Regions from separate parts of the Bradyrhizobium sp. JHI2711 genome, predicted to be linked through region 3. Evidence: predicted binding sites of a transcription regulator. Region 3 holds the regulator's gene; each other region holds the start of a gene.
The links. The regulator LexA, encoded in region 3, represses DNA repair genes until DNA is damaged. The targets are predictions, from matches to a motif close to TGTTCNNNNTGTGTTCNG.

Region 1 (3,274 bases), on a different contig from region 3:
CGCGCGCACCATCAGGTCGGCGCCAAGGCGGGACAGACGATCGTGCAGGTCGAGCGCGGTCATGTTGTCGGTGATCGTGATGCTCTCGGCCATGGCGACGTCGCCGGTATCTAAGCCGACATCCATCTTCATCACCATCACGCCGCTCTCGGCATCGCCGGCCATGATGGCGCGGTTGATCGGCGCGGCGCCGCGCCAGCGCGGCAACAGCGAGGCATGCAGATTGTAGCAGCCGAGTTTTGGCGCATCGAGGATCGCCTGTGGCAGGATCATGCCATAGGCGACGACGACGGCCGCGTCCGCATCGAAGGCGCGGAACTCCGCCAGCGCCTGCTCGGTCTTCAGCGTCTTCGGCGTCAGCACGGGAATGCCCAGCTTTCGCGCGGCCTCCTCGACCGGGGTCGGCTGCAATTGCAGGCCGCGCCGGCCGCCCGGCTTCGGCGCGCGGGTGTAGGCGGCCGCGATCTCGTGGCCATGCGCGACCAGCTCGAGCAGCGTCGGCACGGAGAAATCGGGCGTGCCCATGAAGATGAGGCGGAGGGGCATGTGACGAGACAATCCTTGAAACGAGCAAGGTACTCGTCATGGCCGGGCTTGTCCCGGCCATCCACGTTCGTCCTGCTCGCGGCGGCAAAGAACGTGGATGCCCGGGACAAGCCCGGGCATGACGGCGGAGGAATTATCACTCCGCCGCGCGCTTGGCGGCTTTCTCGAACTTCTTCATGACGCGGTCGCGCTTGAGCTTGGACAGATAGTCGACGAACAGCACGCCGTTGAGATGGTCGATCTCGTGCTGGATGCAGGTGGCGTAGAGGCCTTCGGCATCCTCCTCGTGCACCTTGCCGTCGAGATCGGTGAAGCGCACGCGCACCTTCGCGGGACGCTCGACCTCCTCGTAATATTCCGGGATCGACAGGCAGCCTTCCTCGTAGACCGACAGTTCCTCGGACGAGGCGATGATTTCAGGATTGATGAAGACGCGCGGCACGTGCTTGGTCTCGCCGCTCTCGTCACGCTTGGCGAGATCCATGGTGATGAGACGCAAGGGTTGCGCGACCTGGATCGCCGCCAGCCCGATGCCGGGCGCGTCGTACATGGTCTCGAACATGTCGTCGGCAAGCTTGCGGATCTCCGCCGTGACCTTCTCGATCGGCTTGGAGACCAGGCGCAGCTGCTTGTCGGGCAGGATGATGATTTCTCTGAGGGCCATGGCCGCGATTTAAGCCGCGCGCCGGATGCGGTCAATGCGGCCCGGAACCCGTTAACCCCTCGCTAACCATAAAACTTCACGTTTCATTAACCATGAAATTTAGGGGGCGGTTAACCCAGAATGTTCCCTCTTCGTTCGCGAGAGCGCAGCGAATCGGCTACAAGGCGGCATGAACGAGATCGTTGTCATGCTGGGCGACTGGCCGGTGCGCATCGTCGATGCGCTGATCGGCTTCGGTGCGCTCGTCCTCATCCTGCTGGTTGTGATTGCGGTTGTGATCGCGCGCTCGGGGCGGCGTGGCGCGGAACTCGCCATGGCGAACGCAATCCGTGCCGACGAGCTCGAGGAGCGGCTCGCCCAGGTGCTGCACGCCCAGAGCGAGGCCTCGGGGCGGGTCGACGCCATGACCCAGGCGCTCGCCGGCCGCCAGGCCGAGATGGCGCGTGCGGTCAACGAGCGGCTTGATTCGGTGACGCATCGGGTCGGCCAGTCCATGGAACATTCGACCCGCAACACCATGGAGAGCCTGCGCGCGCTGCATGAACGGCTCGGCATCATCGACAACGCGCACAAGAACCTCACCGACCTCACCACGCAGGTGACCACTCTGCGCGACGTACTCGCCAACAAGCAGTCGCGCGGCGCCTTCGGCCAGGCGCGGATGGAGGCGATCGTCCAGGACGGTCTGCCCAAAGGCTCCTACGAGTTCCAGTTCACGCTCTCGACCGGAAAACGACCGGACTGCGTCGTGTTCCTGCCCGACCAGCGCCCGCTCTGCATCGACGCGAAGTTTCCGCTGGAGGCGATGACGGCGCTGCACGACGCCCGCACCGACGAGGAGCGGCGCGTTGCCACGCAGCGGCTGCGCGGCGACGTGATGAAGCATGTCAGCGACATCGCGGAAAAATACCTCGTCACCGGCGAGACCCAGGAGATGGCGCTGATGTTCGTGCCGTCGGAATCGGTCTATGCCGAGATCCATGACGGCTTCGACGACGTGATCCAGAAGGCCTATCGCGCCCGCGTCGTGCTGGTGTCGCCGTCGCTGCTGATGCTCGCGATCCAGGTGATGCAGCAGATCATGAAAGACGCGCGCATGCGCGACGCCGCCGACCAGATCCGCACCGAGGTGATCAAGCTCGGCGACGATTTGGGGCGCCTGCGCGACCGCGTGCTCAAGCTGCAAAAGCATTTTGCCGACGTGAACGAGGACGTCCGCCAGGTGCTGATCTCCGCCGACAAGATCGAGAAGCGCGCAGGCCGCATCGAGGAGCTCGATTTCAGCAAGAGCGATGCGCCGGAGACACCGCGGCTGGTGGCGACGGGAGCGGCAGAGCTGTTTCCGCGCAAGCTCCAGGCGGGGGAGTGAGACTAGGGCACACTGTCGTGCCCCGCGAACGCGGGGCACCCAGTATTCCGCAGCCCGAGTGGTTGAACCGAGACGCCGCGGAGTACTGGATCGTCCGCCTTCGCGGACGATGACACCGAGCGTGTTGGAAGCTCTCCCGTCTCACCAGCTACCGCGAGAGTCTTTTCTCCCAGAATCTGCTAACACGCCCCCATGACCGCACCCGACGCGACCTCCCCCGCCGCGACTTCCACCGCCTCGCCCTCCTGGCGCGACAGCCTTGCTGTTTACCTGCAGCCGCGGGTGCTGATCGTGCTGTTTCTCGGCTTCTCCTCGGGGCTGCCGCTGGCACTGTCGGGATCGACGCTGCTGGTGTGGATGGCCGAAGCCGGGGTCGATCTTGGAACGATCGGGCTGTTTGCGCTGGTTGGAACGCCATACACGCTCAAATTCCTGTGGGCGCCGCTGGTCGATGCGCTGCATGTGCCGTTCTTCACGCATGCCTTCGGACGTCGCCGTGGGTGGCTGGTGTTTGCGCAGCTGCTGCTGATCGGCGCGATCCTGCTGTTGGCGCTGACCGATCCGGCACGTTCGCCACTGCTTGTCGCGCTCGGCGCGCTGCTGGTCGCGACGATGTCCTCGACGCAGGACATCGTGGTCGATGCTTTCCGCGTCGAGAGCCTGCCCGAAAGCGAGCAGGCCGCCGGCATGGCCGC
Region 2 (3,274 bases), 1.6 Mb from region 3:
GCTGCGCCGATGCGGCCAGCACCGCGCTTTCGGGGATGTGGGTATCCTGCGGCAGGTGCACGACGACACGCCTGCCGCCGATCCGCGCGGCGATGCGGTCGATCAGCGCCGCGAGTTCGTCATTGTCGTGGACATGGGCATCGAGATCGCGCTGCTCCTGCACCACGATCTCGGTGCGGCTCGCCGACAATCGCACCATGTCGAAGCCGAAACCGGGATCGAGGGGATCGGCGAGGGCATCGAGCCGCTCGCGGAACAAGCGGTCGACCACGGCGCTTCTGGTCACGGGACGTCCGGTCTCGACCGTGATCGTGCGCACCACGCCGTCGGTGCGGAAGAACGCGGCTTCAAGCCGCCGCGCGCCTTTGCCCTGCTTCTCCATGGACGCGATCAACGTGTCGGCGAGCCGCGACAGCGTCATCGCGATCATGGTGTCGGTCGCGATCGGCTCGGCAAAGCGTTTTTCCACGATGTAGTCGGGCAGCGGTTTGCGCGGGCTGATCGGCGCATCACCCTGCCCCAGCGCATGGGCGAGCAGCGTGGAGAAGCGCGCGCCGAACCGCGCCGTGATCTCGGAGGCGCTGCGCGAGGCGACGTCGCCGATGGTCTTCAGCCCGGCACGGCGCAGGCCGGTGGTGATGGCTTCACCCGCACCGAGCGCGGAGACTGGAAACGACCTGATCGCCTCCGCCTCGCCGCCATCGGCCACAATGGTGCCGGATACCTGCCGCGTCAGCGTGCGGGCGCAGACCGAGGTGCCCGCGATCGCCGCGCTGACGGCAAAGCCTTGCCGGTCGAGCGCCCGGACCAATGTCCGCAACAGCGCGGCCTCGCCGCCGAACAGATGCGCGCAACCGGTGATGTCCAGGAACAGCCCGTGCGGTGGATCGAGCGCCACCAGCGGCGTGAAGCGGTCGCACCAATCGGCGATGTCGCTGAGCGTCTTCGTATCGGCCACGGTATCGGCGTCGAACACACGCAAATCCGGGCACATCGCCCGCGCATTGGCCAGCGGTTGGCCGATATACAGGCCGAGGCGCTCGGCGGCCTCGTCCAGCGCATGGATCACCAGCGCATTGTTGTCCTTGATGACGACAATGCTCGGCTCATGGTTGGTTTTACCCAGCCCGGCGCTGCTGAAGAACCGCTGGATCCTGTCGATGGGCAGGCGCGGCAGCCACAGGCTGAGGATACGTCGACGGTTCACTGAACTGGCACTCATCACAATTCCATTCCATGATCCACCGGCCGCAGGGGCCATGACGATTGCGCAAGAGCTCGGCATCGAACACCGGCGCGCCCCAGGCACTCCACACCGAGCCCGGCGGCGAAGGCGCCGCACGCAGCATCCATCGTGTCTCCGCGGTCGAGGGCAGCGGCTGCGCGGCCATCCGCAGCAAGAGGCCGGTCACGCCCGAGCCTTGCGCGGCCAGCGTCAGCTTGCGGCTCGCCACCAGATCGAACTGCCTGGTCTCGCCCCAGAGCTCAAGCACGACGGCGCCGAGCGCATCGCAGGCGAGCGCATCGGCCGAGGTGCGCAACGCGCTCTCGACATCGGCGGCGCGCACCATCACCACACGGCGCGGATCGAGACCGAGCTCGGATAGCCCGCTCATCGACAGCGCGCCGGTTTCGAGCTCCGAAAAATCTTGCCGCACCCACAATAGCGGCCGGCGCGCGCTCACGCGTCCCGCAAGGCCCATGACAAACCCCGTCGCGGCCGCGCCCTGACGCCCTTCGCAAAACACCTCGTGGATCGCCGCGCGCGCGAGCCCGCCCTTCAGCGCGGCGTCGGCCGCGCCATGGCCGAGCGCGATGCGATCGCGCGGATGCACGACTTCCGCCGTCTCGATGCGCTCGATCTGGCCGCGCAGGATCGCAAGCGCGCTCATACGTGCGCCGCTCATGCTCGCCGCTCCTCAGAGGTGATTGCCGATGGCTCTCAAAAAGAGAACCAGCGGCTGGCTCATTTGTTCATGATATGTTCTAATATAAAGCTAACGGCGCCGGCAGAGTCAATCGAATTGGCGCATCCAAAGATTCATGAGTGGAATCAAAGAGATTCAAACATGGACGTACAACGCAAGCTGGAGATTCTGGCGGACGCCGCCAAATACGACGCATCCTGCGCCTCCAGCGGCACCGAGAAGCGGGATTCCACCGACGGCAAGGGCATGGGCTCGACCGCGCCGGGCATGGGCATCTGCCATTCCTACGCGCCGGACGGACGCTGCATCTCCCTGCTCAAGGTGCTGCTGACCAACGCCTGCAATTACGATTGCCTCTATTGCGTCAACCGCGCCTCCTCGAACGTCCCACGCGCCCGCTTCACCATCGACGAATTGGTCAAGCTCACGCTCGACTTCTACCGGCGCAATTACATCGAGGGCCTGTTCCTCTCCTCCGGCATCATCCGCAGCCCTGATTACACGATGGAGCAAGTGGTGAGCGTCGCGCGAAAGCTGCGCGAGGAGCATCATTTCCGCGGCTACATCCATCTGAAGACCATTCCCGAGGCCGACGACGCGCTGATCGCCGAGGCCGGCAAATATGCCGACCGCCTTTCGATCAACATCGAGATGCCTGAGGAGACGAGCCTGCAGCAATTCGCGCCGGAGAAGGACGTGCGCGCGATCCGCCGCACCATGGGCCGGCTGCGGCTGAAGCTGGACGAGGCCGAGGAGAGCCGCAGCGCCAAGACGAAGGCCAAACCGCAGCGCTTCGCGCCCGCCGGACAAAGCACGCAGATGATCGTCGGCGCAGATAGCGCCTCCGATCACACCATTCTCCACACCAGCGCCAATCTCTACGGCGCCTACCGGCTGCGGCGCGTCTATTACTCCGCCTTCAGCCCGATCCCCGATGCCAGCCGCGCGCTGCCCCTGCGCGCGCCGCCGCTGCTGCGCGAGCACCGGCTCTACCAGGCCGACTGGCTGATGCGGTTCTACGGCTTCGACGTTGGCGAAATCGTCGACGACAGCGCGATGCTGCCGCTCGACATCGATCCCAAGCTGGCCTGGGCGCTGCGCCACCGCGACCGCTTCCCGCTCGACGTCAACCGCGCCAGCCGCGAGGAGCTGCTGCGCGTTCCGGGCTTCGGCACCAGGACGGTCGAACGCATCATCGCGACGCGGCGCACCACCACGATCCGCCTCGCCGATCTCGCGCGGCTGCATGTGCCCCGCAACAAGGCGCTGCCGTTCATCGTCCTCAGCGATCACCGCCCCTCACCGCATCGTCTCGATGCCGCCGGGTTGATCGAACGGTTCAAGCC
Region 3 (3,274 bases):
CGGCACATCCGCCCTGCAGGCGTCGACTTCCGCGAAGGCGACGTGCTGCTGCGCAAGGGAATCCGCCTCACCGAGCGCGATCTCGCCCTCGCCGCCGGAATGAATCATCCGCATCTCGCCGTCATCCGCCGCCCGAGGGTTGCCGTTCTCGCCACCGGCGACGAGCTCGTGATGCCGGGCACCACGCCTGGTCGCGGCCAGATCGTCTATTCCAACGGCTATGCCCTGCATGCGCTCGCCCGCAGCGAGGGCGCCGAGACCATCGACCTCGGAATTGCCGCCGATACACTGGAGGCGACGTCCGCCGGCATCCGCCGCGCGCGCGAGAGCGGCGCCGACATCCTGATCACGACCGGCGGTGCCTCGGTCGGCGACCACGACCTGGTCCAGCAGGCGCTCAAGGGCGAAGGCATCGCGATGGCGTTCTGGAAGATCGCGATCCGGCCGGGCAAGCCGATGATGCACGGTCGGATAGGCGCGATGCGCGTGATTGGCCTGCCCGGCAATCCCGTGTCGTCCTACGTGTGCGCCTTCCTGTTCATGGTCCCCTTGATTCGCGCCCTGTCGGGCCGTTCAGCGATTCATCATCGGCGCGAGCGCGCCGTGCTGGGCCGCGATCTCGCCGCCAACGACCAGCGCGAGGACTATCTGCGTGCGCGGCTGGAGGAGCGCGACGACGGCACGCGCGTCGCCCTTCCGGTCAGCCATCAGGACTCCTCCCTTCTTGCGAATCTCGCTGCGGCACAGGTACTTCTGGTGCGCGCACCGTTCGCGCCGAAGGCCGAGGCCGGCACGCCTTGCGAGGTGCTCCGGCTGCCCGTCTGAGCCGCCCAGCCACACGCATTCCGCGAGCTTGGCCGCGTTCACCATAAATTAAGCAGTTGCGGAACACATATCGAACATATAGTGTCCGTTCATGATTTGTTTCGAGGATGTAGCGGCTTAGTGCCGACTTCATCGTGTCGGAATCGAACGACATCAACCGGGGGACTTTGGTCGAGATGTTGACGCGCAAACAATACGAGCTTCTGCGGTTCATCAGCGAACGTCTGAAGGAAAGCGGCGTGCCGCCGTCCTTCGATGAGATGAAGGATGCGCTCGACCTGCGCTCGAAGTCAGGCATCCATCGCCTGATCACTGCGCTCGAGGAGCGCGGCTTCATTCGCCGCCTGCCCAACCGTGCCCGTGCCATCGAGGTGATCAAGCTGCCCGAGCTCCAGGCCGCCGCCGGCAATCGCCGTGGCTTCACCCCGAGCGTGATCGAGGGCAATCTCGGCAAGGTGCGCGCGAGCTCCAGCCCGCCTGCGGACGATGGCGAGCGCCCCGTCGCGGTACCCGTGATGGGCCGCATCGCCGCCGGCACGCCGATCGAGGCGCTGCAGACCCGCAGCCATACCATCAGCGTGCCGCCGGACATGCTCGGCTCGGGCGAGCACTACGCGCTCGAAGTGCGCGGCGATTCGATGGTCGAGGCCGGCATCCTCGACGGCGACATGGCGCTGATCCAGCGCAACGAGACCGCAAATACCGGCGACATCGTGGTGGCATTGATCGACGACGAGGAGGCCACGCTCAAGCGCTTCCGCCGCCGCGGCGCCTCGATCGCGCTCGAGCCCGCCAATGCCGCCTACGAGGTCCGCATTCTTCCGCCGAACCGCGTGAAGATCCAGGGCAAGTTGATCGGGCTTTATCGGAAGTACTGATACCGGAAGTCTCAAGCGCCGCGCGCGCTTCGATCGGCATCGGCGATCCAGGATCGGAGCGGATACTTGTCCGCTCCGGCCGGATGGTTTGTCTGGTTCTGCGCCAGCTGTCCGGTCCATCTTCCCGCGCGACATTCGCCCGTGCAGGCGCGCAGCAATCTCTCTCTGCTTCGCCGGTAGAGTTGTGCCGGCAGTGCTGATAGCTGCGGCCAAATGCAAGGACGCGAGGTTTGTTCCTATCGAATCCGGGAAAGATAATGTGATCGCGTGCTGCGAACGCGAGCCGCAGATTTGCCCATAACCGAGCAGAGCGTTGTATGCTTCCACTCTGATAGAGGCCTGCGCCTCGAAAGAGACGCGGGTCGCTATCCCAGCATGAGGAGCACCCGATGTGTGACTACAGCCTGCATGCCGTCGCGACGCGCCCCGCCGAAGTCGGCGAGACGATCGTCACGACAACCTTCCGCGGCACCTCGACGCGCGGTTTCGCTTCCGAAGCCGATCCCTCCGTCGCGGTCTGTCTGCTGCCGGGGACGGAGCTCGCTTTCGCCGACAATGTCCGCTACGACAACCGCTGGATCTGGACGCGCACCGTGAACTCTCGCGTCGGCAAGTTCGGCAAGATCGACCCGCACATTCCCGATCGCCATCATGACGCGATCGAATTCCCCGACGGCAAATACGTGCTGGTGACGCAGCTCGTCGAAGGCCAGCGCGCGACCGTGCTGCAATTGCCGGTGACGCAGCCAGCCCCCGAGCGCGAGCACAAGCCGCAGATCGTCGCCGACACGCGGCCCACGATCACGCGCCTGCCGATCGGCTGACGCCCTTCGGCCGACAGGCCGAGCCCGGGATTGAAATTGCCGTCGCCGGCCGAGGCCGGCGAGCCCGGTAAGTTTGTGTTTCAGGACATTCGATCGGCGAGCCCACCGCCGCGCCTCGTCGTCGCACGAAGTTTGGGCCGTGCTGCCCGCATTTTGAACGTCCGCTCCGCAGCCAAATGACCGATGCTGTCGTGGTTTGAGGCGGCGGACACGCTCGATGAAGACCTTCATTCGCGTCGTTGAACTCTGGGTACCCGAACGGACGCGCATGCGGCTGGAATTCGGCGGCGGCCTCTACGACGATGGGCTGTCCGCGTTCAAAGCCGTCAGCGAAGAGCTGCACTTCGGATATGACGAGGGACTTCCAGGCAAGGCCTGGGCCTGTGGCCACCCCGTCATCCTCACGAAATTCGCCAACTCCTATTTCAAGCGGACCGATCAGGCCGCTGCGGCCGGCCTCACCTGCGGCGTGGCGGTGCCGGTGTTCGCGGGCGAATTCCTGCAAGCCGTGCTGGTGCTGTTCTGCGGCGACGACGAGGCGCATGTCGGCGCGATCGAACTCTGGCACAACGATCCTGATCTCTCGCATGAGATGGGGCTCGTCGATGGCTATTACGGCACCGCGGACATGTTCGAATTCAACTCCCGCCACACCAGATTTCCGCGCGGCTTCGGCCTGCCCGGACGCACCTGGAAGGCGGGCCTGCCGCTGATCATCAAGGACTTGCACGACGCCAAGAGTTTCCT

Region 1: the regulator LexA is predicted to act here: its motif matches at 1,332-1,349, upstream of ACTEK7_RS25815 (DNA recombination protein RmuC).
Region 2: the regulator LexA is predicted to act here: its motif matches at 1,972-1,989, upstream of ACTEK7_RS09175 (ImuA family protein).

The regions. Positions count from the first base shown of each region.
Region 1 covers NZ_JBPZPT010000003.1:740,404-743,677, forward strand. The annotation lists gene fmt (methionyl-tRNA formyltransferase) at 1-546, opposite strand, end outside; gene def (peptide deformylase) at 683-1,210, opposite strand; gene ACTEK7_RS25815 (DNA recombination protein RmuC) at 1,380-2,579, shown strand; gene ACTEK7_RS25820 (AmpG family muropeptide MFS transporter) at 2,772-3,274, shown strand, end outside.
Region 2 covers NZ_JBPZPT010000001.1:1,942,223-1,945,496, forward strand. The annotation lists gene ACTEK7_RS09170 (Y-family DNA polymerase) at 1-1,222, opposite strand, end outside; gene ACTEK7_RS09175 (ImuA family protein) at 1,119-1,907, opposite strand; gene ACTEK7_RS09180 (putative DNA modification/repair radical SAM protein) at 2,070-3,274, shown strand, end outside.
Region 3 covers NZ_JBPZPT010000001.1:368,862-372,135, reverse strand. The annotation lists gene ACTEK7_RS01785 (molybdopterin molybdotransferase MoeA) at 1-825, shown strand, start outside; gene lexA (transcriptional repressor LexA) at 1,002-1,703, shown strand; gene ACTEK7_RS01775 (hypothetical protein) at 2,093-2,527, shown strand; gene ACTEK7_RS01770 (GAF domain-containing protein) at 2,745-3,274, shown strand, end outside.